4 regions of the Streptomyces sp. NPDC045968 genome follow, and region 3 is predicted to be linked to each of the others. Evidence: riboswitches for the same ligand, from Rfam matches in the RefSeq annotation. Region 3 holds a riboswitch; each other region holds the start of a gene.

Region 1 (7,221 bases), on a different contig from region 3:
CGAGGAGCAACGGCTCGACGAGATCCTGGGCGCCGTGCCGGAGCGCGGGCAGTGGCGTGACCGGCCGCGCCGCGTCGGCATGGTGTGGCGCAGCAGGACGTTCCGTGCCGGTGCGGTGATCTCCGTACTCGCGCTCTGCGGGCTGCTCATCCTGTCCCTGGTCCGCGAGCAGACCGGTACGCAGGGTTTCCTCGTCGGGCTCGGGCTCGCCGTGCTGCCCGTGCCGCTGCTGATGGCGGCCTTCCGCTGGCTGGACCGGGTCGAGCCGGGCCCCTGGCGGAGTCTGTTGTTCTCCTTCGCCTGGGGGGCGTGCGCCGCCGCGCTGGTCGCGATCACCGCGAACACCTTCGCGGCGCGCTGGATAGCCACGGCGACCGCGGACCCGTCGAGCGCCGACACCCTCGGTGCGACGGTGATAGCGCCGGTCGTCGAGGAGAGCGCGAAGGCCGCCGCGGTTCTGTTGATCTTCCTCTTCCGGAGACGGGAGTTCAGCGGTGTCGTCGACGGCATCGTGGTCGCCGGATTCACCGCGACCGGTTTCGCGTTCACCGAGAACATCCTCTACCTGGGCAATGCCTTCGGCGAGGACCAGCAGTTGGGCAGCACGGGCATCGGTGCGGTGACGGCCGGGACCTTCTTCGTCCGCGTGGTGATGTCGCCGTTCGCGCACCCCCTGTTCACCGTGCTCACCGGCATCGGTTTCGGGATCGCCGCGCTCAGCGCGCGGCGCCACCGGGCCCGCCGGATCGTGGTCCCCCTGCTGGGACTCGCCCTCGCCATGGGGATGCACGCCCTGTGGAACGGCTCGTCGACCTTCGGCCGGTACGGCTTCTTCGCGGTGTACGGGGCGTTCATGGTCCCGGCGTTCGCCCTCGTGACCTGGCTGGCGATCTGGTCGCGCCAGCGCGAGCTGCGCACGCTCGCCGCCGAGCTGCCCGCGTACGCGGCGGCCGGCTGGCTCTCCCCCGCCGAACCGTCGGCGCTCTCCTCGATGCGGGCCCGCGGTATGGCCCGTGACGTGGCCCGCCACTGGAACAGCGGCCCGGGCCGGGCCGGCGCCAGGGCCGCGGCCCGGTCGGTGGCCGAGTACGAGTCGTTCGCGACGTCACTGGCCGTGCTGCGGCGAAGGGCCCGGCGCGGGGCGGCGGGCGCGGACTTCGCCGTACGGGAGCGGGAGCTGCTGCACCACCTCTGGGAGCGCCGGGAGATCGCCGGCCCGGCACTCACGTACGCGGCGGGCCGGCTCAAGCCCCGGCCGTCGGCACCGCTCCCGGCCCCGCACCGGTGGTACGGCGGCTACAACCCGTACCTGAACCCGGCGGCGCCGCCCACCGGGCTCCCGTACCAGCAACGTCCGTACCAGGAACCTCCGGACCAGCAACATCCGTACCAGCAACGCCCGTACCACCAGCCGCCGTACCGTCAGGCCCCGTACGACTCACCTCGCCGTCCCGCTCGGTGAGCGTGTCAGGCGGAGGCTTCCGTGAGCGCCGCCTGCTCCTGCTCGGTCAGCCGGAGGCCGGCGACCGCGACGAGCGCGGGCACCTGCTCGACCGTACGGGCCGACGCGATGGGCGCCACCACGGTGGGACGGGCGGCCAGCCAGGCCAGGGCGACGGTGGCGATCTCGGCGCCACGCTCCGTCGCGATCGTGTCGAGCGCCGCGAGCACCTTCTGTCCGCGCTCCGACTCCAGGTGCTGGCCCGCCTTGTCGGCCCGCGGGCTGTCGACCGTGGCGCCCGCGCGGTACTTGCCGGTGAGGAAGCCCGAGGCCAGGGCGAAGTACGGGACGGCGGCGAGACCGGCGGCGGCGGCCGTGTCCTGGAGCCCGCCCTCGTAGGTGTCGCGTGAGACGAGGTTGTAGTGCGGCTGCAGAGCGACGTAACGGGCCAGCCCCTCGCGCTCGGAGAAGTCCAGCGAGGCCCGCAGCCGCTCGGGGCTGATGTTGGACGCGGCGATCTCGCGCACCTTGCCGTCCTTCACCAGCTGGTCGAGCGCGGTGATGATCTCCTCGACGGGGACGGTCTCGTCGTCGAAGTGCGTGTAATAGAGGTCGATGTGGTCCGTGCCGAGCCGGCGCAGCGATTCCTCGGCCGCTCCCTTGATGGTGGCGGCGGAGAGCCCCTTGTACGAGGGGTGGGCACCGACCTTCGTGGCGACGACGATGTCGGAGCGGTTGCCCCGCGAGGCGAGCCACTTGCCGACGACGGTCTCCGATTCGCCGCCCTCGTTGCCCGGCGCCCAGGCCGAGTAGGCATCGGCGGTGTCGATGAAGTTGCCGCCGGCCGCGGCATAGGCGTCCAGCACGGCGAAGGACTGTGCCTCGTCGGCCGTCCAGCCGAAGACATTGCCGCCGAGGGCGAGGGGGAAGACCTGAAGGCCGGAGGAACCGAGCGTACGGAGTGAAGTCATGGGTGGTTCAACCCCGTCCCCGGACCGCGCTATTCCACCAGGAGACGGCAGACCGGCAGCCCTGACGTCGGGGGGTGTGCGTCAGGGCTGCCGGGGTTCAGGTGCGTCCGGGGTGCGGGACGCGGTGTCTCAGCTGCCGGGTCTCAGATCGTCAGGCCCTTGCCGCGGAGCCAGCTCATCGGGTCGATGCCCGAGCCGCCGGCGGTGTGGACCTCCAGGTGGAGGTGCGCACCGCTCGCGTTGCCGGTGTCGCCGACGCGGCCGATGGTCTCGCCGGTCTTGACCCGCTGGCCCGCGCTGACGTGGATCGAGGACTGGTGGCTGTACGTGACCTCGGTACCGTCGTCGAGCTCGATGACGGTGTGGTAGCCGTACGACGTGTGCCAGCCGGCCGATGTGACGGTCCCGCCGTGCACGGCCTTGATCGGTGTGCCCGCCTGTGCCGCGAAGTCGAGGCCGGTGTGCTGGCCGGAGGACCACATGGAGCCGGACTGGCCGTACGTCGCGGTGATCGAGTACGAGGAGACCGGCAGGGCGTAGCTCGCGGCGAGCTTGGCAAGCCGCTCGGCCTCGGCCTTGCGCTCGGCGGCTTCCTCGGCCGCCTTCTTCTCGGCGGCGGCCTTGGCCTCCGCCTCGGTCTGCTGGGCCTTGGCCTCGGCTGCGGCCTTCTCGGCCGCCGCCTCCTCCTGGGCGGCCCTGGCCTCGGCGTCCGCGCTGGCCTGCTGCTGCTCGGCCTGCTGGAGGATCCGGGTGCGCAGCGCCTCTCCGGCGTCCGTCGCGCCCTGCTCGGCCTCGGCGGTGGTGATGCCGGCGGTGGTGAGCGGGGACGACACGGCCACCGTGGCGGTGTCCTTCGCGTCGGTGTCGCCGGACATCAAAGAGCCGACACCGGGAAGGGACTTGGCGTCGGGCAGATTGTCCGCGATGGAATCGGGAAGAGAGATGGAGACCGGCGGCTTGCCCTGAGCGGTGGCCATGCCACCCGCACCGACGGCCGCGATGACGCCGACCCCGAGGACGGTGGAACTACGAGCGAGACCGCGCTGCTTGGCTACGCGATGCCTGCCGCGAACCGGCCGGATGGACTCCTCCGTGGGATTCCATTCCTCCCAGGTCCTGTCCGGGCCGCCGAGAGTATCGGTGGCAAAGGGTGACGGGGCCTCGGGGGCAGGCTTGTTGGACGCCACGTGGGCGCACTCCTTTCCTTCCTTCTCGCCTACCGGGTTAGCTGACGGGTTCGGAGCAGGAAGGTCTCCTACGGGCCGCTCTGCCTCTCGCGAGACACAGGTGGCCCGATTCACCCCATGTAGGTGGTTCCCCGGTTCCCTTGCGGAATTCGGCGCTCGCGCACGGTGCCGCCTCTTGCGACGACTTGGACGACCGCGCTGCGTTATCGAACGTTAATAGACAGACGGGTGCGATTCCAAGCTGTTCCGAGTGATCGTTCGTGACTTTGGCCTGGACGTACCGGGATACAACCGGGTGCAATCGGGCGAGTTGAACACCCATCGAGGGGCAACCCGTTTCTGACGTTGTGTCAAATGTTATGCGGAGGGGCATCCTTCGATTACGGACGGTGGCCCCGTTCCGCAGCACCGGACGCGCGGCCTCCGCCGACGGCCCGTCACCCGGTGGCTCATTCCGTTCGTTCGCGGTTCCCCCGGCCCACGATCTTCACGGTCCTCCGGCGCTCGGGCTGCCCCTCAGCCGGCCGGCCGACCGCGAGCAGTGCCATGTCGTCCGTGGACCGGCCGCCCGTATGCAGGCGTACGTCGTCGATGAGCGCGGACAGCAGCTCCTCGGGCCCGGGGAAGATCCGCCCGCGCAACCGGTCCGCCGGATCGTAGAAGACACCGGCCGGGTCCCGCGCCTCGGAGAGGCCGTCCGTGAACATCAGCAGCGTCGTCCCCGCGGGCAGCAGCCACTCCTCCGACCGGTCCGGCCACACACCCAGATCCATCCCGAGCGGCAGCGCGGGCGAGGCCGACACCAGCACGTCCAGTTTTCCGTCGGCGTGCAGCAGGATCGGCTCCGGGTGCCCCCTGTTGACCAGCCTCACGAGGCCGGCCCCCGACGGGATCTCCGCGAGCGCGGCGGTGATGAACCCTTCCATCGCATCGAGCCCGCCGCGCCGCGTCCCCTCCCGCGCCAGCGCACGCTCCAGGCGCTGCGCCACGCCCTCCAGCGAACGCTCCTGCTCCGCGGCCTCCCGGAACGCCCCGATGACCACCGCCACCGCCCCGACGGCGTCGAGGCCCTTGCCCCGTACGTCCCCGACCACCAGCCGCACCCCGTACGGAGTGTCCGCGACGGCGAACAGGTCGCCGCCGACGAACTCGTCCGCCTGGGCCGCCTCGTACCGTGCCGCGACGTGGAGCCCGCCGATCCGGTCGGCCGGCGTGGGCAGCACCGCCCGCATGGCGGTCTCCGCGATGACCCGCGCCGACGCCAGCTGCTTGTTGCCCCGCCGGACGACACCGTTGACGAACAGGGCGAGCAGCCCGGCCGTGACCACGGTGACCAGCTCGATCACGGGCTCCACCTGGCTGAGCGTGCGGCTGTACAGGTCCAGCACCGCCATCACGAGAACCGCGGCGATACCCGTCCGGACCGTACTGGCCCGCGAGAAGAACGGTGCGGCGATCAGAGGAGCCGCCACGAAAAGGGGGACGGGGGTGAAGGTGGGCGGGGTGGTGAGGTCGAAGAGCGCACCGCCCGCGATCATCAGGGCGGGCAGCACGCGGACGAACCGACGGGCACGGACTCCCCCGACAGCTCCGCCCCGTCCTGTGTCGCGCTTCCCCACCTGAGTTTCTCCTGCCCGGGTCCGCCTACGGTTGCGGACGGTACCGCGCCCCATCCAGGCTGACCGGCGCCGCGCCGCGCGGCGACTCGTCATCGGCCAAAGGGGGGAGCGCGCGGAGGCGCTTCCCACGACCCGGTCACGCACTGTCCGCGAGCGCGGGCGGGATCATCACGCCGCGTCATGGGCCGAGCGGGCCGTCACGGCCTGCCGGACCCAGGAAACGACTCGGGCCCGGCACGCTGTGTGCGTACCGGGCCCGGTCCTTCAGTAGCGGGGACAGGATTTGAACCTGCGACCTCTGGGTTATGAGCCCAGCGAGCTACCGAGCTGCTCCACCCCGCGTCGTAAACACAACTCTACGGCATCCCGGACGGACTCATGACCACCCTCGCGGTCGCTCCTCACGGGCCCTCGTCGCGCGACCGCTTCCCGCGCCTCCCGGGCGACGGCGGTCAGCCGGTCTCCGGTACGCAGAGGACGGAGACCCGTTGCACGTGGTTGCTGCCGAAGCCGCCCCTGTTCCAGCGCTGGACGACCGGCTGCGTACTGCCGGTGGCGTCGGTGGCACGGACGCCGAGCACATGGCTGCCGGGGGTGGCCGCCCAGTGCGCACGCCAGCCCCGCCACGCCCAGGCGTGCGTACCGGAGTCGTACCCCTCCGGCGTGGTGAGCACGGCATCGCTCCACGTCAGGCAGGTGTCCGTGCTCACCTCGACGCGTACGACGGGAGCCCGCCCGGACCACGCGCGGCCTTCCAGCAGCACCGCTCCGGGCCGTACGACACGGGTCCGTGACATGAAGTCGGGGAAGCCCGGCGGGATCATCAGCGCCCGGGGAGCGATACGGGTGACCGCCTCGCCCGGCTCGTCGGCCTCCTGCCGGTAGCGGTAGGCGACCGCCTGCTGGAACCCGGCGAACGGGGTCGCGGTGAGGGTGATCTCGCGCAGCCACTTCACGGACGCCATGCCGTACCAGCCGGGCACCACCAGCCGCAGCGGAAAGCCGTGCTGCGGCGGCAGCGGCGCTCCGTTCATGCCGTACGCGACCAGCACCTCCGGGTCGGAGCCCCCGGCCACGTCGAGGGGCAGGCTCCGCCGGTAGTCCTGCTCGACCCCGCGCTCCACCCCGTGGTCCGAGCCCCCGAAAACGGCCTCGACGGCGTCCGCCTCCACACCGGCCTCGGCGAGCAGCAGCCGCAGGGGCACACCGGTCCACTCGGCCGTGCCAACCGCCTCGACCAGCCACGGCTGGCTCACGGGCCTCGGCGTCAGCCGGGCGCGGCCGTTGCCCGCGCACTCCATCGTCACCCGGCGCGTGACGGCGGGGAACGACCGCAGGGCCGCCAGGTCCAGCGCCAGCGGAGTGCGGACCAGGCCGCCGACGGAGAGCCGCCAGTCCTCGGCCCGGGCGGCGGGGATGTCGTAATGGACGAGTACGTAGTGGAGGCCGGGCGGCGTGACCTCGTAGCGCAGGGCCTCCAGCGGGAGTCCGTGGTTACGGGCCGCGAGTGCCAGCTCCTCCGGGCCGACTCCCTCGGCCGGCCCGGCGAGGCGCCCGGGAGTGCTGATGCCGTCGAGGCGTCCGTGCCCGTCCATGACTTCATGGTGCTCCCGTGCCCGGGCCCGGGCCTTCCGGCGCACGGTGCGTGTCGTCCCGCACACGCTGCGGCGGCCCGATTGCGCGGGTTCCGGACCGGCGGGAGGCTTGAGTTACCTGCCCCGCGGTGCTGGTCCGCCTGTGACTCGCGGGGGTGCCGGAGCGTCGGCGTACCTCTGCTGCCGGGCTGACGGCAGGCGGCTACGGCCGGATGCGTCGCGGTCCGCGCACCGGCGAGGAGAGTGCTATGGACGGCACGACATTCGAAGCGATGGAGACGGCGCTGCGCGGCCCGGTCATCGGCCCGCAGGACCCGGATTACGGGGAGGCGCGCACGATCTACAACGCGATGATCGACAGACGGCCCGCGGCGATCGTGCGGTGCCGGGACACGGCCGACGTCATGG
Region 2 (7,221 bases), on a different contig from region 3:
CGATCAGCGCTCGCAGATGCGTGACGTAGGCGTCGTCCGGCTCCGCGTCGAAGCCGTCCGGCGGTGCGTCGGCGAAGACCTGCCGGGGCAGCGCACCCGACCACAGCTCATGCATCCCGCCCTGGGGATCACACACCGACATCGGCTGCCAGGTGTCCCCGTGGTAGCCGCCGCGCCAGGTCAGCAGCCGCCGCTTGGCCGGCTGTCCGGCCGAGCGCCAGAACTGCAGGCACATCTTCACGGCCACCTCGACCGACACCGAACCGGAGTCGGCGAGGAACACGTGCCGCAACGGCTCCGGGGTGATCTCCACCAGCCGGGTCGCCAGCCGTACGGCGGGCTCATGGGTGAGCCCGCCGAACATCACATGGCTCATCCGGTCCAGCTGGCCGCGCGCCGCCTCGTTGAGCACCGGGTGGTTGTAGCCGTGCACCGCGGACCACCAGGACGACATGCCGTCCACCAACTCGCGCTGCCCGTAGGCCTCTTCGGCGAGCCGGAGCCGTACTCCGGACGCGGACTCCACGACCAGCGGTTCCTGGCGGCCCGGCATCGGGCCGTAGGGATGCCATACATGGGCCCGGTCCAGGGCACGCAACGCGGCGGGGGAGAGCGGCTCAGGCATTGGGTGCGAGATCCGTACCGGCACCGCGACGGCGGACCGCCACCAGGTCCGTGCGTGCCGCAGACACCTCGGCGGCGTCTGCGACAGCCTCGCCCGCGGCCCCCTCGTCCACGGGCTCGCCGCAAGGTGCGCAGCCCCCCTCGTGCGAGCCGCAGCCACCGCCGGCCTGCGTACGGTGCCGGGGCAGCGTCGTCGTACCCGCGCCCTCCACCTCGAAACCGGCGTCCGCGATCATGTCCAGATCGGCCTGGCCCGCCTGGCCCTCACTGGTCAGGTAGTCACCCAGGAAGATCGAGTTGACCAGGTGCAGGGCGAGCGGCTGCATCGAACGGAGATGGACCTCGCGCCCGCCCGCGAGCCGCACCTCGACATCCGGGCAGACGAACCGGACCATCGCGAGAATGCGCAGACAGCGCTGCGGGCTGAGGTTCCACTCCTTCGCGAGCGGGGTGCCCTCGAACGGGATGAGGAAGTTGACCGGCACGGAGTCCGGGTCCAGCTCGCGCAGCGAGAACACGACATCGACCAGGTCCGCGTCGCTCTCACCCATGCCGGCGATCAGCCCGGAGCAGGCGGACAGCCCGGCGGCCTGCGCCTGCTGCACGGTCTCCACCCGGTCCGCGTAGGTGTGCGTGGTGGTGATCTCGCCGTACGTCCCCTCGGACGTGTTGAGATTGTGGTTGTACGCGTCGGCGCCCGCCGAGCGCAGCCGCTCGGCCTGTCCGTCGGAGAGCAGGCCGAGACAGGCGCACACCTCGACGCCCTCGTTCTGGTCCTTGATCGCCTCGATGGTCTGCGACACCCGGTCGACATCGCGGTCCGTCGGACCGCGTCCGCTCGCCACCAGGCAGACACGCTTCGCGCCGCCCGCCACCCCGGCGGCGGCCGCCTTGGACGCCTCGTCCGGCTTCAGCCAGGTGTACTTGAGGATCTCCGCCTTCGACCCGAGCCGCTGCGAGCAGTACGAGCAGTCCTCGGGGCAGAGCCCGGACTTGAGGTTGACCAGATAGTTCAGTTTCACGCGCCGCCCGAACCACTGGCGGCGTACCCGGCCCGCGGCGGCCACCACGTCGAGCAGTTCGTCGTCGGAGGTCGCCAGCACGGCGAGCGCTTCTTCGCGGGTCGGCAGTTCGCGCCGCAACCCCTTGTCCACCAGCGTGTTCAGCAGGTCCATGGCGATGATCCTGACGTACGGCACGGTCATCGGCCAAGGAGGAACCAGACAGAAGAGGCGGCGAAGGGTGTGGGTATTGCCACACCCTGACCTGCTGCGCCCGCGGCTAGTGTCTGTGAGCTGCCTACAAAAGGGACCACCCCATGTCCTTCGCCCCGTTCGACTGGATCGACGCCGAGGCCCGTCGCCGTGCCGCCGCCGGACTCGTCCGCACGCTGCGGCCGCGACCCGCGGAAACGGAACTGCTGGACCTCGCGAGCAACGACTATCTGGGCCTCACCCGGCACCCCGAGGTCACCGCCGCGGCCGCCGACGCGGCGCTGCGATGGGGCGCGGGCGCCACCGGATCGCGACTCGTCACCGGTTCCACCGCCCTGCACGCCGCACTCGAACGCGAACTCGCCGCGTTCTGCGGATTCGAGGCGGCCCTGGTGTTCTCCTCCGGCTACGCGGCCAACCTCGCCGCCCTCACCGCGCTCTCGGGCCACGGCTCCCTGATCGTCTCCGACGCGGGCAACCACGCATCGATCGTCGACGGGTGCCGGCTCTCCCGGGCGGCGACGTCCGTCGTGCCGCACGCGGAGCCCGACGCCGTGCGCAAGGCGCTGCACGCGCACGACGGACGGGCGCTGGCCGTGACCGACTCGGTCTTCTCGGTGGACGGTGACGCCGCTCCGCTGACGGAGCTCGCCGACGCGTGCCGGGCGGAGAACGCCGCACTGCTGGTCGACGACGCACATGGGCTGGGCGTCCTCGGGGAAGGCGGGCGCGGTGCGCTCGCCGCCGTCGGACTCGCGGGCGGCGAGGGGATCGTCGCCACCCTCACCCTGTCCAAGTCCCTGGGCAGCCAGGGCGGGGCGGTCCTCGGACCGGCCCGGGTCATCGACCACCTGATCAACACCGCCCGTACGTTCATCTTCGACACCGGACTCGCCCCGGCGGCTGCCGGCGGCGCCCTGGGAGCCCTGGACCTGCTGAGGCGTGAACCGGAAAGGGCCGGCCTGGCCCGCGCGGTGGCCACGGCCCTGCACGAACGGCTGACCGCCGCCGGGCTCACGGCGGCCCGTCCCGACGCCGCGGTGGTGGCGGTCCGTGCGCCGTCCGCGGACGCCGCGGTGCGCTGGGCGGCCGACTGCCGCGCCGCCGGAATCGCGGTGGGCTGCTTCCGGCCCCCGTCGGTGCCGGACGGGATCTCCCGGCTGCGGCTGACCGCCCGGGCCGATCTGACGGCGGAGCAGATCTCGGCAGCGGTGGCCACGATCGTACGGACCGCTCCCGATGGCGCGTCGGTTCAGCCCGGCTGAAACGGGAGGCCACCCGGGCCGCCGCGGAGAAGCGCCACCGTCCCGCGGCGGAGTTCACCGCTTTGAGCGACAGATATCTGCATATCTTGGTGCAACGTCGTTACAGAGGGCAGCATCAGTGTCAATCTGGCGCGAAGCACAACCCTGGCCGATCTCGTGTCGGCCGGGCCGGGAAGGGACGGCGCCGCCATGGCAGACCATCAAGAAGCATCCGTCACTCTGCCGAGCGATCCGGTCTCGGTCTCCTCGGCGCGCAGATATGTGGCCCGGGTACTCACCGAGTGGGGCCTCCCGGACGACGCCGAGTTCGCCGACAGCATCCGCCTGATCGTCTCCGAACTGGCCACCAACGCCGTGCAGCACACGTTGGGCCAGTCGCCCACGTTCACCGTGGAACTCCGGCTCGACCGGGACGAGGAGCTGTACGTGGGGGTGACGGACAGTCACCCTCGCTGGCCCCGCCGGCTGCCCGTGGCCGTCCAGCAGGACAACGGGCGCGGCATGGTCATCATCCGCTGTCTGGCCAAGGAGTGCGGCGGGCGGCTCACGGTCAGTCCCACGGCCGAAGGGGGCAAGACGGTCTCGATCGCGCTGCCGTGGACCGTCCCGGTCCAGAGCTGACCCCGGAGGAAACGGTCCATCACTGCGCTGCGGCCGCGCGGCCGAAGCCGCTGCGCAACAGCGCCGTCAGCGTCGCCGCCGCCGCGGTCGCCCGGTCACCGCGGTGCACCACGGAAATGGTCCGGCGGAAGGCCGGAGGGTCGAGCCGGCGCACCGCCACCGGCGTCGGGGACATCGCTGCGACCATCTCCGGTACCACCGCCGCCCCGAGCCCCGCGCTGACCAGAGCGCACACCAGCGCGTAGCCGGGGGACTCGCAGACCACGGCCGGCGTCGCCCCCGCCTCGGCCAGGGCGCTCTCCACACCGCGCCGGGGCGGATGCGTCGGCGCGCTGCTGATCAGGGGGCGGCCGGCGAGCTCGGTGACCGGCAGCCGCCCCGTGCCCTCCGAGAGGACCTGCCCGACGGCGGTGATCAGGACCAGCTCCTCGACCAGCAGCGGTTCGACAACCACCCCCGCGGGGGGCGGATCGGCGACCGCCGGTTCGTACGCGTGCGTCAGCGCGAGGTCCACCTCGCCCGAGGCCACGGCGGCGACCCCGCCGGGCGGCTCCAGATCCGTGACGGTCAGCTCGACGTCCGGATGGGCACGGCGGAAGGCGCTCAGCACCGGAGGCAGCAGGTGGATGCCGGCCGTGGTGAACGTGGCGACCCTCAGCCGCCCGCCGGACAGCCCGGAGAGCCGCGCCAGCTCGTGGCGCGCCTGGTCCATCTCGTCCAGGACCCGCCGGGCCCGACCCGCCAGCAGCTCACCGGCCGCGGTGAGCCGTGCGCCGCGGTGGTGGCGCACCAACAGCTCCGCACCGGCCTCCCGCTCCAGTTTGGCCAGCTGCTGCGAGAGCGCGGGGGCCGTGTAGCCCAGCCGGGCCGCGGCCCGCGTGATCGAACCGGCCTCGGCGACCGCCACCAGCGCCGCCAGGCGTGTCGGGTCGTACATTAAGCGTTCCTTTAGGCAGACCCAGAAGATTGCAAGTACACGCTAAAGGCCCGGCCGGTCCATGGTGTACCCATGGACGCACAACTGCTGGCCTTCATCGGAGTCGCCGCGGGAATGGTGGCGCTGCCGGGCGCCGACTTCACCGTGGTCGTACGCAATGCCCTGGCCTCGCGCCGGGCCGGAGTGGCCACCGCGCTGGGCGTCGCCGGGGGGCTGCTGGTGCACACCGCGCTCGCCGTGGCGGGCCTCGCCGCTGTGCTGGTGGCGATGCCCGTGCTCTTCCGCACCGTCCAGCTGCTCGGCGGCGCGTATGTGCTCTACCTCGGACTGAGCGCGCTGTACGCGATACGGCGGCGGCCGGCTACGGCCGGGGCGGATCAGGACACGGCACCGGGGGCGAGCCCCGAAGCGCTCGGGCGCTCGCTGCGGCAGGGATTCCTGACCAACGCCCTGAACCCCAAGGCGCCCGTGCTCTTCCTCAGCCTGCTGCCCCAGTTCGTGCCCGACGGCGAACCGCCCCTGCCGAGGACGCTGCTGCTCGCGGCCGTCGTCGTACTGCTGGCGCTCATCTGGTTCCCGGCCGTGGCCCTGCTCGTGGACCGGCTCGGCCGGTGGCTGCGCCGGCCGCGTACCGCCAGGGCGATCGAGGGCGGCAGCGGCGCGGCACTCACCGCGCTGGGACTCGTGCTGGTGGGTGGGCCCCTGCTGCACTGAGGCAGCAGGGGCGCCGGTCAGCGCACCCGTCCGTACCAGACGCTCTTGGACCAGATCCGCTCCAGGCGCACGACCGACCCGGACTTCGGGGAGTGCCAGATCCGGCCGTGGCCGGCGTAGATGCCCACGTGGTAGACGCTGCGCCCGGAATGGAAGAAGACCAGATCGCCGCGTTTGCGCTGCGACGAGGAGATGTGGCGGGTCTTGTTGTACTGCTGCTGCGCCGTGCGGGGAAGCTTCTTGCCCACCCTCTTGAACGAGTACAGCGTCAGCCCCGAACAGTCGAAGCGGCGGGGGCCCGCGGCACCGTACTTGTAGGGTGCACCCTTCTTCGAGGCGGCGATGCTGAGCGCCTTCGTCGAATGGGTGGCGGCCTCGGCATCGTTCACGATGCCCGGGGCCAGCATGGTGGTGCCGATGGCGAGAGTGAGTACCGAGGCCGTACCGGCCCGGGCGAGAAGTGACGGGACATGAACCTGCGCAGACATGCGCAACCCTTCGTCAGCCGCCTGTGAAGGATGACCTGTCGGGTTCGGGCTGGCGAAGTTGCCCGGCCGCGCTTGGCGGCTTCACCCCGAGGGACGGCCGGTCTCCCGGTCGACCCGTTGTGCTCGGGTCCTCCACTCCTGCCGATCCACTCCTGTCGACCAGTCATCCGGACAGCGGCAGGACTCGGCGTCCGCCCGGACCGCCCCGCCGCGGTGGCGGGGGCTTGTCGTCCCAGGGATCTTGACTCACTCAGTGCCGGTTTTCCGAGCTGAAACGGTGTTATGTGAGGCTCATCACGACTGATCCATTCGGGTGGACAGGGAGGATTTGAGTCGGGAGACCGGCTCCCCGGCCCGCCTCGTACCAGCGGCGGAGCGCTGAATTCCGCTCACACTCCACTCGCTTTGCGCAAGTTGAGCTGTCCTTCGTGAGGGGGACGGCCTACGCCGAACGAGCGAGGAAATTCGGTACGAGGATCGGGCGTGTCGGACGGGTGCGCCCGAAGAACCGGTCGCGAAGGGGAGTCGGGGGAGCGGTCGGTCAACTGGCGCCGACGGGGGGTACGGTGACCCGCTCCGCGCGCCGCTCCCCGTCGAGCACCCGCAACGCCCGCGCCAAGGTGCCGGCGTGGATCTGCGTTTCGCCCCGCTCGTGCATGGAGGCGAGCGCGTCGCGCAGCGCTCCGGCCCGGGAGGCCAGTGCCTGCGCCGCGCGGAGCGCGCTGTAGGTGTCGCTGCCGCGCGCCGGATTGATCCGGCCCAGTTGGTCGAGCACTTCCAGGTAGCGGTCGATGAACTCCCCCTCGGCGCGGGTCAGCGCGGGGAGCGGCGGGAACTCCGGTGGCGGCATCGGCGGTTCACCTCACGGTGTGCGGCGGCTGGGACGGACTGCGGTTCTCCATGACGTGGTCCACCAGCCCGTACGCCTTGGCGGCAGCGGCGTCGAGGATGGTGTCCCGGTCGAGGTCGGCGGCGACCTGCTCCGCGGACCGGCCGGTGTGCCGGACCAGCATTCCCGTGAGCATCTCGTGCACGCGCATCAACTCCCGTGCCTCGATCTCCAGATCGGAGGGCTGGCCCCGCACGGCCTCGGGCAGGGAGGGCTGCTGAATGACTACCCGGGCGCCGGGCAGGGCATGTCGCCGGCCGGGCGCGCCGGCCGCCAGCAGAACGGCCGCGGAGGAACCGGCCTGACCGAGACAGAAGGTCTCCACCTCGCAGGTGAGGTACTGCATCGTGTCGTAGATCGCGGCCATGGCGGTGAACGAGCCGCCGGGGGAGTTGATGTACAGCGAGATCGGCCGGTCGGGCTCCGCGTGCTCCAGGTACATGAACTGAGCGATGAGGTCGGTCGTCGC
Region 3 (7,221 bases):
CAGGACGACCGCGGGGCCCGCCCCCGACTCGACGATGGTGCGAAGCTCCTCCATCAGCGTGTTGAAGCGCTTCACGGCGTTCGACGAGCGGGCCGCCATGCCGTACGCCTCGTCGACGCGGCGCAGGGCCTGCGGGAAGGAGATCTTCTCGCGCATCGACAGGGCGTCGATCATCGCCTCGGCGCGGTCACCGATACCGCGCTTCGGCACGTTCAGGATGCGGCGCAGCGGGACGGTGTCCTCCGGGTTGGCGAGGACCCGGAGGTAGGCCAGGACGTCGCGGACCTCCTTGCGCTCGTAGAAGCGCACACCGCCGACGACCTTGTAGGGCAGGCCGACCCGGATGAAGATCTCTTCGAAGACACGGGACTGCGCGTTCGTACGGTAGAAGACGGCGACGTCGCCCGCCTTCGCGTCACCGGCGTCGGTGAGCCGGTCGATCTCGTCGGCGATGAACTGCGCCTCGTCGTGCTCGGTGTCCGCGACGTACCCCGTGATCCGGGCGCCGGTGCCGGCGTTCGTCCAGAGGTTCTTGGGGCGGCGGCTCTCGTTGCGCTCGATGACCGCGTTGGCCGCGGACAGGATCGTCTGCGTGGAGCGGTAGTTCTGCTCCAGCATGATCGTGGTGGCGTTCGGATAGTCCTCCTCGAACTGGAGGATGTTGCGGATGGTCGCGCCCCGGAAGGCGTAGATCGACTGGTCCGCGTCACCGACGACACACAGCTCGGCGGGGGCGTCGGCCTCACCGGCCGGGCCCACCAGCTCGCGTACGAGGGTGTACTGCGCGTGGTTGGTGTCCTGGTACTCGTCGACCAGGACGTGCCGGAAGCGGCGGCGGTAGTGCTCGGCGACATCGGGGAACGCCTGGAGCAGGTGCACCGTCGTCATGATGATGTCGTCGAAGTCCAGGGCGTTGGCCTCGCGCAGCCGTGCCTGGTACATCGCGTACGCCTGGGCGAGGGTCTTCTCGAAGCCGTCCGCCGCCTGCCCGGCGAAGGTCTCCTCGTCGATCAGCTCGTTCTTCAGATTCGAGACCTTGGCCGTGAACGACTTCGGCGGGTAGCGCTTCGGGTCGAGGTCCAGATCGCGGCAGACGAGCGCCATCAGCCGCTTGGAGTCCGCGGCGTCGTAGATCGAGAACGAGGAGGTGAAGCCGAGCCTCTTGGACTCGCGGCGCAGGATGCGTACGCACGCGCTGTGGAAGGTCATGACCCACATGGCGTTGGCGCGCGGCCCGACGAGCTGCTCGACCCGCTCCTTCATCTCGCCCGCGGCCTTGTTGGTGAAGGTGATCGCGAGGATCTGGCCGGGGTGGACGCCCCGCTCGGCCAGCAGATGGGCGATCCGGTGGGTGAGCACGCGGGTCTTGCCCGATCCGGCACCGGCGACGATGAGCAGCGGCGAACCGGCGTGCACGACCGCGGCACGCTGCTCGGTGTTCAGCCCGTCGAGCAGCGCGGCGGCGTCGATGACCGGACGGGGGGCACCGTCGCGGTAGTACCCCTCGCGGGGCGGCGGGGGCGCGTCGAAGACGCCCTCGAAGAGACCCTCCGGCACCGCTTCGGGTGCGTGGTCCTCGGGAGGCGGCGGGGGCCCTTCCTCCGAGTTCTGGAGGCCGGTCAGGAAGCTGTCGTCAAAGAGGCTGCTCATCGCTTGACGAGTCTAGGCGGCCCCACTGACACCCCGGGGCCGCATTCCGCAGGAAGGCGTCCGGGGCATGCGCGCACGGAGACCGGGCGGCCACACGGCGTGAGGGCGGCGAGGGCCTTCGACGGTCCGGCCGTACCGCTTCCCGCAAGGTCACGAAAATGTATCGGGCATATCGAACATCAACCTTCACAGGGACGCCACGGGTTGGCTAGCGTGCGTCGTCGGGCGGCCCGTACTCCCTTGAGGCGAACCACGCCGAGCGGGCGCCCACGCCGAATCCAGCTGCCCCCAGGGGCATTCGGAACCGGGGACCCACACGCAGCACCGGGGTGAATCGGTCCACAGCCCTCACGTGGACCGTAGGGCAGCCTTCCGTTCCGCCCGAACCCGACAGCTAACCCGGTAGGCGGTCCACGGAAGGAGATGCCGGCCTTGTCGTCGCATCGCAAACCGCGCACCCGTATGCGCACCACCTCACACGGCATCGGACTCACGACGGCCGCGCTGGCCTCTGTGACGCTGATCTCCACGCAGACCGCGACGGCCGCGCCCGCTGCGCCCCGGCCGAGCATCGAGGACGTACAGAAGAAGGTCGACGACCTCTACCGGCAGGCCGGCACCGCGACCCAGCAGTACAACAAGGCGAAGTCCGCCTCCACCCAGCAGCGCGCGAAGGTCGACGGGCTGCTGGACGCCGCGGCGAAGCGCGCCGAGAAGCTGAACGAGACGCGGCGCGAACTGGGGCGGTTCGCGGCGGCGCAGTACCGCAGCGGTGCGGTCGCGCCGACGGCCACGTTCTTCCTCGCGGACGACCCGCAGTCGTACTTCGACCAGGACCAGCTGATGGCGCGGATGACCAGCCAGCAGCAGAAGACGGTCTCGGACTTCCGTACGCAGCAGAAGGCGGCGGCGAAGAAGCGCGTCGAGGCCACCAAGAGCCTGGAGACGCTCACCGAGGCGCAGACCACGCTGCGGGCCAGCAAGCAGCAGGTGCAGGAGAAGCTGACCGAGGCGCGCAGCCTGCTGTCGGAGCTGACCGCCAAGGAGAAGGCGCGGCTCGCGGAGCTGGAGCGCGAGAAGGAGGCGGAGGCCGAGCGCAAGGCGCAGGAGCTGGCCCGTCAGCAGGCCGCCGCCGCGGAGGCCGAGCGCCAGGCCCAGGAGGACGCGGCGAAGGAGGACGCCGGGCAGCCCGACAGCGGCACGGACACCGGGACCGGGAGCGGTACGGACGCGGACAGCGGCTACGCGGCGAAGGCGGAGAAGGTCCTCGCCTTCGCACGGGCCCAGATCGGGAAGCCGTACGTCTGGGGGGCGACGGGCCCCGCCTCGTACGACTGCTCGGGGCTGACGCAGGCGGCCTGGAAGGCGGCGGGCGTCGACCTGCCCCGTACCACCTGGGACCAGGTGGAGGTCGGCACCCGGGTGGCCACGGCGGATCTGCGGCCGGGCGACCTGGTCTTCTTCTACGACGACATCAGCCACGTCGGCATCTACAAGGGCGACGGCATGATGATCCACGCGCCGAAGCCGGGGGCGAACGTGCGCGAGGAGTCGATCTACTACATGCCGATCTACGGGAGCGTGCGGCCGGCGTGACGCCGAGGCCCCCGCACCCGTCCCGCTCACGTCAGGACCGGCCGTAAGGCCCGCCTGAACCGGGCAGTCGCCCCGCGAACCGCTGTGGGACCATCCGCATGACGACCCCTGGGGGGGGCGAAGCGGTGGTGGACACGAGGAGTTCGGTGTGAACACGGGTGGGGAGCGGGGCGGTTCGTCCGTGCCTGACGAGGAGTGGGAGCGATTCCTCCGGGAGTCGGCGGAGGGCACGGCGGACGCACCCGAGGAGCCGTCGGCGCGGGCTCGCCTCGTGGCGCGGCGGCTGCGCGAGGAGTCCGCGTCTCCGGAGGCGTGGCGCGCGTACTCCCCGGCCCGGCCGCGGCGGAAGGCGGGCTGGTACGCGGTCGGCCTGGTGGTCGTACTGGCCCTACTGGTCGTGGCGGTGGCTCCGGACCGGGTGACCGGATGGTTCGGCGGGGACGGCGGAGCCGGCGAGCCGCTCGCGGCGGAGTCGGAACGCCCGGACCAGCCGCCTCCCGGGAATGCCGGTACGGGGGCCCAGCGGCCCACGCGCGAGGAACCGTTCAAGGGCTCTCCTGCGGCGCGCTGGGCCGGCGGCACGGCCGGGATCACGGTCCCCGCGGCCAGGGCGACCGGGTGGATGAACACGGCGCAGGTGGAGGAGGCTCTCGGGCGGACCCTCGACTTCCTCGACGCGTCCGGTCTGGAACCGGGCGTGCTGCGGGGTGAGCACCCGGACAGGGCGATCGCGCTGATCAACCCCCACCAGAAGGACGTCCAGGCCTATCTGGCGGCCGCGTTCCGCACTCCGAGCAGGAAGAACAACCCGCTGCTGCTCTTCAGCCGGTTCGAGACGTCGCACGCGCGCCTGGTCGGGGACGTGGTCAGGACCCGGGGGCGGATGACGTACCGGGAGGGCGAGCGCGGAGCCCTTCAGGTGACCACCGACGTCACGTACGTGTATCCGGTCGCGCGGGCCGCGGACAGCGACGAGATCGCGCGCACGATCGTGCGCCGTGAGCTGGTGCTGAACTGGGACGACCCCGCGAAGGTGGTCACCGAGCCGGGCACCTTCTCCCTCGTCTCGTACTCGGCCGACACGGCCAACGGCGGCTGCGAGACCTTCAACGGCTACCTCACCCCGGCGTTCGGCGCGGGCCGGCCGGACACCGGAGCGGGTGACGAGATGGACCCCTACGACCGCAGTACGCCAATGGCCGAGCGGATGAAGGCCGGGGACGAGGGGTGCGGAATCGCGACGCGGTCCTGAGCGGGGCCGGGGCCTCGCTCGGGACTCAGGTCCAGAGGGTGGCGATGAAGATGTTGGCGACCGTCAGACCGCCGACCGCCGCGAACTCGCCCTTTCCGGCCCGCTCCTCGTCCCGCTTGACGTAGACGATCCCGAGGATCACGACCAGGATCAGCAGCTTGACGCCGATCTTGATGTTGTTCACGGTCTGGTCGTCGGCCTGGTTGAGGCCGACCAGGGCGACTCCCGTGACCAGCATGGTCAGCGCGCCGTGCAGCATGGCCGGTACGAAGCGGGCCGTGCCGGCACCCATCGCCTTCATCTGGGTCAGGAAACCGCCGAGCAGCGAGGCGATACCGATGATGTGCAGGGCGACGAAGACATTGATGAGTACGTCCATGACCCGGCAGCCTAGCCGGGCCCTTATCACCCCAGGACGGCCAGGTACCACGTCCCGGCCACTTCGCTCGCGCCTGTACGAATTGCCTGATTCCGGCGCTGTTTTTCCGGTCGCACAGAGGTAGCGAAACGCCACATCAAGGCAATAGTTGTCATGACGACCCTTTCCCGTGTCCTGGGTTTAGCGTCCCTTCCCAGGCCCGTCGGCAGCTCCCGGCGGGCAGCCGAACAGGAAGGACGCGGCCCTCGTGGCAGCACACCGGAAAGCCGCTCACCGAAAACCCAAGCAGCGCCCGTTCACCGGCCCTGCTGCCCGTACAGCGGCGACCCTGGCCTTCGCCGGGGCCGCGACCGCCACCGCCTTCGACGGGGCCGCGCACGCCGAACCACAGCTCACCCCGGCCCAGGTCAGGGCCAAGGTCGACCGGCTGTACCACGACGCCGAGGTCGCCACCGAGCGGTACAACGGCACGAAGGAGAAGGCGACCGCGACCGCGAGATCCGTGGACGCGCTGCGCGACGAGGCCGCCCGCAGGACCGAACGTCTCAACTCCGCACGTCACACCCTCGGTTCGCTGGCCACCGCGCAGTACCGCTCAGGCGGCCTCGACCCCGCCGTACAGCTGGCGCTCTCCTCCGACCCCGACCAGTACCTGGAACGCGCGTCGTTCCTGGACCGGGCCGGCGACCGCCAGGCCAGGATGCTCAACGGAATCCGCCGACAGGTCACCGGCGTCGCCCAGCTCCGCGCGAGGGCCGAGGACGAGCTGGCGACGCTCACGGCCCGCCGGGCCGAACTGACGAGGCACAAGGAGACGGTCCGCACCAAGCTGGCCGACGCCAGGCGCCTCCTCGACACCCTGACCGACGCCCAGCGCACCGGCTACGAGCGCGCGGCCGACGCCGGGCACGGCGGCGCGGCCGTGCGAGCCGACCGCAGCACTCCGCGCGGAGCGGTCGGCGCCCCCAACGCCCGTGCCGCGCAGGCCGTCGACTTCGCGTACGGGGCGCTCGGCAAGCCGTACGTCTGGGGCGCCACCGGCCCCTCCTCCTTCGACTGCTCCGGCCTCACCCAGGCCGCCTGGCGCTCCGCGGGTGTCTCGCTGCCCCGCACCACGTACACGCAGATCAACGCAGGACAGCGCGTGTCCCGCTCCGAACTCGCCCCGGGGGACCTGGTGTTCTTCTACTCGGGCGTCAGTCATGTCGGCCTGTACATCGGCGGCGGCCAGATGATCCACGCACCGCGCCCCGGTGCCCCCGTCCGTATCGCGCCGATCGACGAAATGCCCTTCGCGGGAGCGACCCGGGTGGCATAGGCTCCCGGCGCCGCCCCGGCCGGGGCGGGACCTGGAGAAGGGCACATCCACCACATGGCCATGGACATCGACGTCCAGACATACGCGCGTACCCTCACCCTCCGCTCCCCCGACCACTACCGGGTCGGCCCGTTCACCGTGCGCCACAACCCGGGCTGGGAGCTGAAGTACGCCAATTACGCCATTCCCGACCAGGGCGCCGAACCGACCGCCCTCGACGTGGCGGATCTGATCACCGCCTTCCGTGAGCGGAACCGTCTCCCGCGCCTGGAGTACCTGCCCAACTGGGCCCCCGCCGTCGAACCGGCGCTGCTGGCAGCCGGTTTCACCATGGAGAACCGGGCCCCGCTGCTGGCCTGCTCACCCGGCGACCTGCTCACGCCCAAGCCGGTGGACGGCCTCCGGATCGCCGTGCCGGTCACCGAAGCGGAGTTCACCGAGGCCGCCCGCGTCCAGCACCACGGCTTCGGCGGTGAGGGCGAGCCCGACGGGGGCATGACCGACTGGCTGCGCACGGCGGCGTCCGAGGGCGGGGTCGCCGCCCTGGCCGTCCTGGACGGGGCCTCCGCCGGAGCGGGCGGCTGCTCGGTCGCGGTGGACGGCCTCAGCGAACTCGCCGGACTCGCGGTCGCCGAGAACGTCCGCCGCCGCGGCGTCGGCGCCGCGCTCTCCGCGTGGCTGACGGACAGGGCCTTCGCCCAGGGCTGCCGGGCGGTGTGGCTGGAGCCGGGCGGCCCCGACGTGGAACGGATCTACGCGGGCATCGGTTACCGCCGGATCGGCGAGAAGCTGAACATCTCGCTCGACCCGGCCTGAGCACCGGAGCGGCCGGACCGGCCCCGGACCGGCCTCCGCGCGAGCCGGACCAGCGTGAACGCCCGCGCGATCAGACCAGCCTGCGCGCCGTCGCCCACCGGGTCAGCTCGTGCCGGTTGGACAGCTGGAGCTTCCTGAGCACCGCCGAGACATGCGACTCGACCGTCTTCACCGAGATGAAGAGCTGCTTGGCGATCTCCTTGTACGCGT
Region 4 (7,221 bases), on a different contig from region 3:
CGACCGACGACATGTCGATGTCGGCCGGTGTGGGCATCACGCTGCCGGGGAGCTGGACGGCCGCCGCTCCGTGGGCGACGGCGGCCGCCAGCGCGGACCGGCCGGCGCCCCCTGCGGTGAGGAAGCCGGCGAGCGAGGCGTCCCCGGCGCCGACATTGCTGCGTACGGTGTCCACCCGGGCACTCCCGAAGTACGCCCCCGAGCCGTCCACCAGCAGTTGTCCATCGGCTCCGAGGCTGGCCAGCACGGCCTGTGCCCCGCGCCCGCGCAGCTCCTCCGCGGCCTTGACCGCGTCTGCGACCGTCGCGAGAGGCCGCCCGACCGCCTCGGAGAGCTCCTCGGCGTTCGGCTTGATCACATCGGGCCGCTCGCGCAGTGCGGCGAGCAGCGCGGCGCCCGAACTGTCGAGCGCGATTCGCGCACCGGCCCGGTGGCTGCGTGCCACGAGTTCGGCGTACCACTCGGGGGGCAGGCCCCTCGGCAGGCTGCCGCAGCAGGCGATCCAGTCCGTGTCCGACGACCGGGTCCGCACCGTCTCCAGCAGCGTCTCGGCCTCGGAGTCCGTGATCTCGGGCCCTGTCGCGTTGACCTTGGTGAGCGTGCCGTCGGGCTCGACGAGTGTGATGTTCACGCGGGTGCTGCCCGCGATCGGCACACCGGCGGCCTCGATGCCGTGCTCCCCGAGCAGGCGGGCGAGCAGTGCGCCCTCCGGCCCGCCCAGGGGGGCGACGGCGACCGTACGGTGTCCCGCCGCCGCCACCGCGCGGGAGACGTTGATGCCCTTGCCGCCCGGGTCGACGCGGTCGCCGGTGGCGCGCAGGACCGCACCTCGGGTGAGGTCCCGGAGCTCGTAGGTGCGGTCGAGGCTCGGGTTGGGGGTGACGGTGAGGATCATGCGCGTACCACTTCCGTGCCCCGGCTCTCGATGGCGAGGGCGTTCTCGGGGCTGAGCCCCGTGTCGGTGATGAGCAGGTCGACGTGGGAGAGGTCGCCGAAGCGGGCGAAGTGCTCCTGGCCGAACTTGCCCGAGTCGGCGAGCAGCACGACCCGGCGGGCGGCCGAGATCATGGCGCGCTTCACGGCGGCCTCGGCCAGGTCGGGGGTGGTCAGGCCGCCGTCGGCCGAGAACCCGTTGGTGGCGAGCAGGACGACGTCGGCGTTGATCTCGGCGTACGCACTGAGCGCCCAGGCGTCGACGGCCGCACGGGTGCGGTGCCGGACCCGGCCGCCCACCAGGTGCAGCGCGATTCCGGGATGGTCGGCGAGGCGGGCCGCCACGGGCAGTGCGTGGGTCACCACGGTCAGGGAGGAGTCGAGTGGGAGGGCGGCGGCCAGCCGGGCCGTCGTGGTGCCCGCGTCGATGATCACGTTGCCGTCCACGGGGAGCTCGCCCAGGGCGGCGGCCGCGATGCGGTCCTTCTCGTCCGCGGCCACCGCGTCGCGCTCGGCGAGGTCGGGCTCGAAGCCGAGCCGCCCGGCCGGAATCGCGCCGCCGTGCACCCGGCGCAGCAGCCCGGCCCGGTCCAGCGCCTTCAGGTCGCGCCGCACGGTCTCGGCGGTCACCTGGAACTCCTCTGCGAGGGAGAGCACGTCGACGCGTCCGCTCTCCTGGGCGAGGCGGAGGATCTCCTGCTGCCGCTCCGGTGCGTACATGTGGTTTCGTATCCGTTCCATGCCCGAGTCTGTGGTTTCGCGCTCAGATTACGGCTGGGGTGCCGGAATGTAAACAGATTCAGACGAAGAACGGGCATGAACGGACTTTGACCGTCAGTAGCTGTGGAAGAGACAGCACACAGCGGCACCGCGGCGCGTGGCGCGCCGCGGTGCGCGTGCTCGGCCGCTCAGCGGGCGCGGGGCGGTCCCTCGCTCAGGGCCCGCGCGAGCAGGGGGATCCCGGGCGCCTGGTGGCCGCCGCTCGCCACCATGCGTACCTCACCGCGGTCGCTGATCTCCGCGCGCACGATGCCGGTGTCGTCCTCGTACACCGGGTATCCACCCGCCCCGGACCGGTCGGTCATCCGGACCACGACCACGTCGTCCGCCGCGCCGTGGGTCTGGAATATCAGCTCGTAACTCTCCGCGTAATCCATGAGGGCCTCCCGACCGGACGTCGGCGGAAGCCGTGTCCGTGGCTGTGCCCCCCATTGTTTCGCACCCGCGACCACGGCGCGCCCGGAGCGGATGACCGCCAACGGGCGGAGACGCGCGTTCGATCGGGTGACCCGGCCCGCAGGACAACATGACCTGCCGGTGAGGGGGCTAGTCATGCGTGTATGAGCCTTGAATTCCGACGAAAAACCACTGTCTCCCCGCGCGCCCGCCGCCTCCGTATCACCGGTGCCCTGTGCGCCGCCGTCGTCGCCTCCGCGCTGGTCGCGGGATGCGGGCAGGACAGTGGTGACCAGACAGGGGCGGCTACATCGGAGGCCGCCAAGGTCATCCCGAAGCAGACGACCTCCCCGTCCGCGAGTCCTTCCGGCAGCCCGAAGCTGACCGAGGACCAGACCGAGCGCAAGGAGCTCCTCGCAACCACCAAGGTCACCTACGACAAGGCGGCCAAGGTCGCGGTCGGGGCCGTACCGGGCAGCAAGCTGGTCGAGCTCGACCTCGAGGGCCTGGACGACGACACCGACCGGCGTACCGACGCGAGCGAGAGCGCCTCGCCGACCGGTAGCGCGAGCCCCGGTGGCACGGCCAGTCCCAGCGGCAGCCCCAGCCCCGGCGGCAGTGCCTCGCCGAGCGGCAGCCCCAGCCCGAGCGGCAGCGGCACCGGTCCCCGGTGGGTCGCCGAGGTCGTCGAGACGGATGGAGCCGCGCACACCATCCGTATCGACGCGATCTCCGGCAAGGTGATCGAGTCGTCGCCGGACACCGATCAGGACGCGGCCGACAAGACCGAGATGGCCGACTGGATCGCCAGGGCCAAGCAGACGCCCGAGCAGGCGGCCAAGGTGGCGACGGCCAAGAAGAAGGGAACGGTCACCTCCATCGGCCTGGACACCAACGACGACGACACCCTGGTGTGGGCGGTCGACGTGGTGGCCAAGGACTGGAACAAGACCGAATTCGAGGTCGACGCGGCCAGCGGCACGATCGTCCGCGAGGAGACCGACCGCGACTGACGCCGGGCGGCGCAGTCCCTGCGTGGTGGTGGCGGGCCGGCCCCGGCTCGTCACCACCCTCACGCCGGAGGAACCCTGGCCCCGTGACGGGTGTCAGGGGAGCAGCACGTCCGCGCCCAGCGGCCGTTCGTAGGCGAGCCCCGGCTGCCCCTCGAGCACGGTCTCTCCCGTGCGTACGAATCCCGTGCGGGCCAGTACCGCCTGTGAGCCGGCGTTGTCCGGCGTGGTCGCGGCCCGCAGTGTGGTGAGGCCGTACTGCGTGGCGGCCAGGACGCATATCCGGCGGACGGCGGTCGTGGCCAGGCCTTGGCCGGCGGCCTTCTCGGCGATCCGGTATCCGAGCTCGGCGGAACCGTCCGCCACGTCCACCAGGTTCACCCGGCCCAGCACCTCGCCCCCGTCGCCCACCAGCACATGGAAATAGCAGAGCCCCTCGGCCTGTTCGGCCAGGAGGCTGCTGTGGCGTGCGTCGAAGTGTGCGAAGTACTCGTCGCCGCGGTCCGGAACCGAGGCGGCGAAGTAGGCCCGGTTCTCCTGCTCGAACGCGAGCAGGGCGGCGGCGTGGTCGTGGCGCAGGAGCTGGATTTCGGGCATGGACGTGAGTCTTCCACGGTCGGCGCGTACGCGGAACTGCCGGGTGGCGAGGGCCTGTCGGACCCTCGCCACCCGGCAGTCGTGAACCGTGACCGTTCGCCAGGGGATCAGTAGGCGCCGAAGACGTTGTCGATGGAGCCGTACTTGTCGGCGGCGTAGTTGCACGCGGCGGTGATGTTGGCGACCGGGTCGAAGCTGTCCATCGACGTACCGGGCACGTGGTAGGCCTGGAACGTCGGGTCGATGACCTGGAGGAGGCCCTTGGACGGGATGCCCGCGGCGGCGTTCGAGTCCCAGTTGTTGACGACCTGCGGGTTGCCCGAGGACTCGCGCATGATGTTGCGGTGGATGCCCTCGTAGGTGCCGGGGATGCCGTGCTCGGCCATGACGGCCAGCGATTCCTTGATCCAGCCGTCGAGGTCGTTCGTGTAGGTCGCGGGCTGCGCGGCGGGGGCGGCGGTCTTCACGACCGGCGTGGTCGACCGCTCGGAGCGGTCGGCGCGCTCGCTGCCGGCGGACGCACGCTCGTAGGAGGAACCGGAAGCCTTGGCTTCGGACTTGGCGCCAAGCGTCAGCTTGAGGCCCGGGCGAATGAGCCCAGGATTCTTGCCGATGGCCTTCTTGTTGTCCTTGTACAGCTTCTTCCAGCCGCCATTCACGGAATGCGTCTCGGCGATCTTGTGCAGAGTATCGCCCTTGACGACGGAATAGCTGGTGATCCCGGTCTTCTGCGCGGTGATTGCCTTGGCGGGGGCGGCCACTGACTTTTCGGCGGCGACCGATTGGGCCGGTGCCGCGGACGCGGTGGTGGCGCCGATCACCGGAAGGGCGAGGACGGCTCCGCCTGCGGTCACGGCGACGAGACCGCGGGTCAGGGGGCTGGACTTGGTACGGCGGTGCTTACCCATCGTGGGCATGGCGAATTCCTCTCCGTCGCCTACGAGGTGAGCTGTCGGGTTCAGGCTGGAGATGCCTGGCCGCAGGTGCATGCGACTTAACCCCGAGCCGTTCCGCATAACGGATCGGCGACTTACCTGGGTCCCCCGCTCCTGCCGGGCGTGAGTGGTCTGGGTTCCCGGACGGCGGCAGGATTCGGCGTTCCATCCGGATTGAGGGTGACCGTAGGCGAGAAAAGCCGAAGGGGACAAGCCCTGAATTCCTGATCACAATTCATTTGCAAGATCGATGAACTGGATCGCCGGTGAATTCACCCGAACCGCGGAGTCAACTCTCTTCCCGCAGAAGGGATGCGGGGCACACGTCAGGAACCTGCCAATCCCGGACGTGACGCTGGCCACTGAGTCCGAAAAGGGTGATTTGCGTGAAGGGGGAGTGGTCGCGGTTCGGGCGAAAAGAATGCATTGGGCTATAGAAGGTTATTGCTGTGAAAAGTCCGTATTGGCATCATTTTTAGCCTTGCGTACGAGCCTGGTCGTGCGGGGTGGGCCGGAACGTCCCTCCGTACATCGGCAGAGGGATCCGGTGGCCGTAACGCGCGAGCTGGTCCCACGGCCGGTTGAGGCCGGCGGAACCGTATGTTCGGACACGGGTCACGGTGTCGAGATCCAGGACGTCGACCAGGACCTCCTCGCCCGCCCCGGCCTGCTGGCGCACGATTCCCTCGGGATCGACGATCGCGCTGGCGCCGACGCCGGCCGGGTCGGCCGCGTTGAGACTGACGACGTAGAGCTGGTTGGTCCAGGCGTTGGCACGCGCGCAGACCAGTTCCATCTCCCGGTCCCGTGTCGTGGTGAGGGTGGGCTGGAGGATGACCTCGGCGCCGAGCCAGGCCAGCTGCCTGGCGGTCTCCGGGAACGAGCCGTCGTAGCAGATGGCGAGCCCCGCGCGGCCGATGCCGGGCAGGTCGAAGACGACGAACTCGTTTCCCGGGCTTGCCTGTTCGTAGGGCTGCCACGGAAAGATCTTGCGGTACCGGGCCACGATCTCGCCCGCCGGGGAGACCGCGAGCGCGGTGTTGTACGTGTGCCCGTCGTCGGCGCGCTCGTAGAGACTGCCCGGCACCAGCCACAGGCCGGTCTCACGGGCCAGGGCGCAGACGAGGTCGGTGAGCGGGCCCGGGACCGGTACGGCGGCCTCCCGCATCCAGTCCGCGCGTGCCTGGAGCAGCGGTGCCTCCGCGGCGAGCATCAGCTCGGGCACGACGACGAGCTGCACATGGGGAAACGTGTCGCGCACCGCGCGGACGCGGTCGGCGAAGCGGTCCCAGGTGGCGCGCAGGTCGTGCGGCACGGGAGTGGTCTGTACGGCGGCGATGGCGAGGGTGCGCATGAGTGGTCAGTCCTCCGTGAGGGACAGGGTGGCGACGGACGTACGGCCGTCGCGGAAGAAGGGGGCGTGCCGGGAGCGGATGAGGAGCATCACGGCGGCCCCGAGGACGAGGGAGCCGACGCCGAGCAGGAAGACACCGCCGACTCCGCCCAGCGACGTGTAGCCGTAGGCGGGGTCGAACATGTCGTACGAGCTGCGCACGAACGCCGCCAGCATCATCAGGCCGCCGGCGACGGGCATGACTCCCTTGACCAGCAGGTCACGCGGAGAGCGCCGCAGATGTCCGCGGAAGTACCAGGCGCAGGCGAATCCTGTGACGCCGTAGTAGAAGGCGATCAGCAGCCCCACCGAGAGGACGGCGTCGCCGAGGAAGTCGGCCGAGACCAGCGTGAGGAGGGACAGCGTCACGGCCGCCGCGGCGCCGAAGAACACCGTGCCGAACGCCGGTGTCCGGAACCGGGGGTGTATGCGGCCGAAGGCGGCGGGCAGGGCGCCGTGCGCGCTCATCGACAGGGTGGCGCGCGGGGTGGAGACGGTGCACGTCAGCAGGGCGCCCACGGCCGAGACGCCGATGGCGAGTTGTACGACCTTGGCCAGGGTGTCACCGAGCACCGCGGGCGCCAGGCCGGTCAGGACGTCGGCGGCGGTCTCCTCGTTCCCCAGTCCGAGCCCCGAGCTTCCGGTGCCGGCGAAGGAGACCGCGGCGAAGGCGGTGAACAGATAGGTGACGACGAGGATCAGAGTGGACGTCACGGCGGCCCTGCCGGGCGTGCGCGCGCTGTCGACCGTTTCCTCGTTGAAGGTGATCAGCGCGTCCCAGCCCCAGTAGATGAAGAGGCACAGCAGGACCGCCTCCGAGAACGAGGCGAAACTGTCGAAGCCGAAGGGGTTGAGCCAGCTCAGGGACGGGGTGGCCGCGCCTTCGCGGGCGAACGCGGTGACGCCGAACGCGAGGAGCGCGACGAGCTGGAGTCCCAGCATCGCGTACTGGACGTACGCGGCGAGCTGGACGCCCCGGTAGGCGACCGCGACCGCCACGGCGAGCAGCAGAACGGCGACGGCTGTGACGACCGGGGTGCTCCCCGAGGCCGCGTCGAGGCCCAGGAAGCCGAGGAGGGCGGTGGCGCCGACCTGGGCGAGCGCGGTCATCGCGATGACGGTGGCGACCAGGACCGTCCAGCCGCCGGCGAGCCAGCCGAAGGCCGGGCCGAACACC

The links. A riboswitch is a leader RNA that binds a small molecule or an ion and turns the genes downstream of it on or off. The one in region 3 is predicted to bind cyclic di-AMP.
Region 1: linked by a shared signal. The riboswitch ahead of AC07FA_RS12840 (M23 family metallopeptidase) and the one ahead of AC07FA_RS24355 (C40 family peptidase) in region 3 are both predicted to bind cyclic di-AMP.
Region 2: linked by a shared signal. The riboswitch ahead of AC07FA_RS30050 (C40 family peptidase) and the one ahead of AC07FA_RS24355 (C40 family peptidase) in region 3 are both predicted to bind cyclic di-AMP.
Region 4: linked by a shared signal. The riboswitch ahead of AC07FA_RS16690 (transglycosylase SLT domain-containing protein) and the one ahead of AC07FA_RS24355 (C40 family peptidase) in region 3 are both predicted to bind cyclic di-AMP.

What each region holds. Positions count from the first base shown of each region.
Region 1 covers NZ_JBWKLF010000003.1:693,711-700,931, reverse strand. The annotation lists gene AC07FA_RS12850 (PrsW family intramembrane metalloprotease) at 1-1,462, shown strand, start outside; gene AC07FA_RS12845 (aldo/keto reductase) at 1,468-2,412, opposite strand; gene AC07FA_RS12840 (M23 family metallopeptidase) at 2,556-3,599, opposite strand; cyclic di-AMP (ydaO/yuaA leader) riboswitch at 3,611-3,764, opposite strand; gene AC07FA_RS12835 (PP2C family protein-serine/threonine phosphatase) at 4,049-5,218, opposite strand; tRNA gene AC07FA_RS12830 (tRNA-Met) at 5,487-5,560, opposite strand; gene AC07FA_RS12825 (sulfite oxidase) at 5,671-6,813, opposite strand; gene AC07FA_RS12820 (FAD-binding oxidoreductase) at 7,062-7,221, shown strand, end outside.
Region 2 covers NZ_JBWKLF010000012.1:95,845-103,065, reverse strand. The annotation lists gene AC07FA_RS30080 (adenosylmethionine--8-amino-7-oxononanoate transaminase) at 1-625, opposite strand, end outside; gene bioB (biotin synthase BioB) at 618-1,799, opposite strand; gene AC07FA_RS30070 (8-amino-7-oxononanoate synthase) at 1,943-3,103, shown strand; gene AC07FA_RS30065 (ATP-binding protein) at 3,293-3,724, shown strand; gene AC07FA_RS30060 (LysR family transcriptional regulator) at 3,744-4,661, opposite strand; gene AC07FA_RS30055 (LysE family translocator) at 4,734-5,375, shown strand; gene AC07FA_RS30050 (C40 family peptidase) at 5,393-5,863, opposite strand; cyclic di-AMP (ydaO/yuaA leader) riboswitch at 5,867-6,031, opposite strand; gene AC07FA_RS30045 (hypothetical protein) at 6,405-6,713, opposite strand; gene AC07FA_RS30040 (ATP-dependent Clp protease proteolytic subunit) at 6,721-7,221, opposite strand, start outside.
Region 3 covers NZ_JBWKLF010000008.1:329,784-337,004, reverse strand. The annotation lists gene pcrA (DNA helicase PcrA) at 1-1,650, opposite strand, end outside; cyclic di-AMP (ydaO/yuaA leader) riboswitch at 1,911-2,075, shown strand; gene AC07FA_RS24355 (C40 family peptidase) at 2,074-3,246, shown strand; gene AC07FA_RS24350 (hypothetical protein) at 3,395-4,498, shown strand; gene AC07FA_RS24345 (hypothetical protein) at 4,524-4,877, opposite strand; gene AC07FA_RS24340 (C40 family peptidase) at 5,125-6,195, shown strand; gene AC07FA_RS24335 (GNAT family N-acetyltransferase) at 6,250-7,011, shown strand; gene AC07FA_RS24330 (LuxR C-terminal-related transcriptional regulator) at 7,082-7,221, opposite strand, start outside.
Region 4 covers NZ_JBWKLF010000005.1:205,164-212,384, forward strand. The annotation lists gene pfkB (1-phosphofructokinase) at 1-895, opposite strand, end outside; gene AC07FA_RS16670 (DeoR/GlpR family DNA-binding transcription regulator) at 892-1,653, opposite strand; gene AC07FA_RS16675 (DUF6296 family protein) at 1,842-2,090, opposite strand; gene AC07FA_RS16680 (PepSY domain-containing protein) at 2,274-3,122, shown strand; gene AC07FA_RS16685 (GNAT family N-acetyltransferase) at 3,216-3,716, opposite strand; gene AC07FA_RS16690 (transglycosylase SLT domain-containing protein) at 3,824-4,633, opposite strand; cyclic di-AMP (ydaO/yuaA leader) riboswitch at 4,636-4,791, opposite strand; gene AC07FA_RS16695 (carbon-nitrogen hydrolase family protein) at 5,127-6,005, opposite strand; gene AC07FA_RS16700 (APC family permease) at 6,012-7,221, opposite strand, start outside.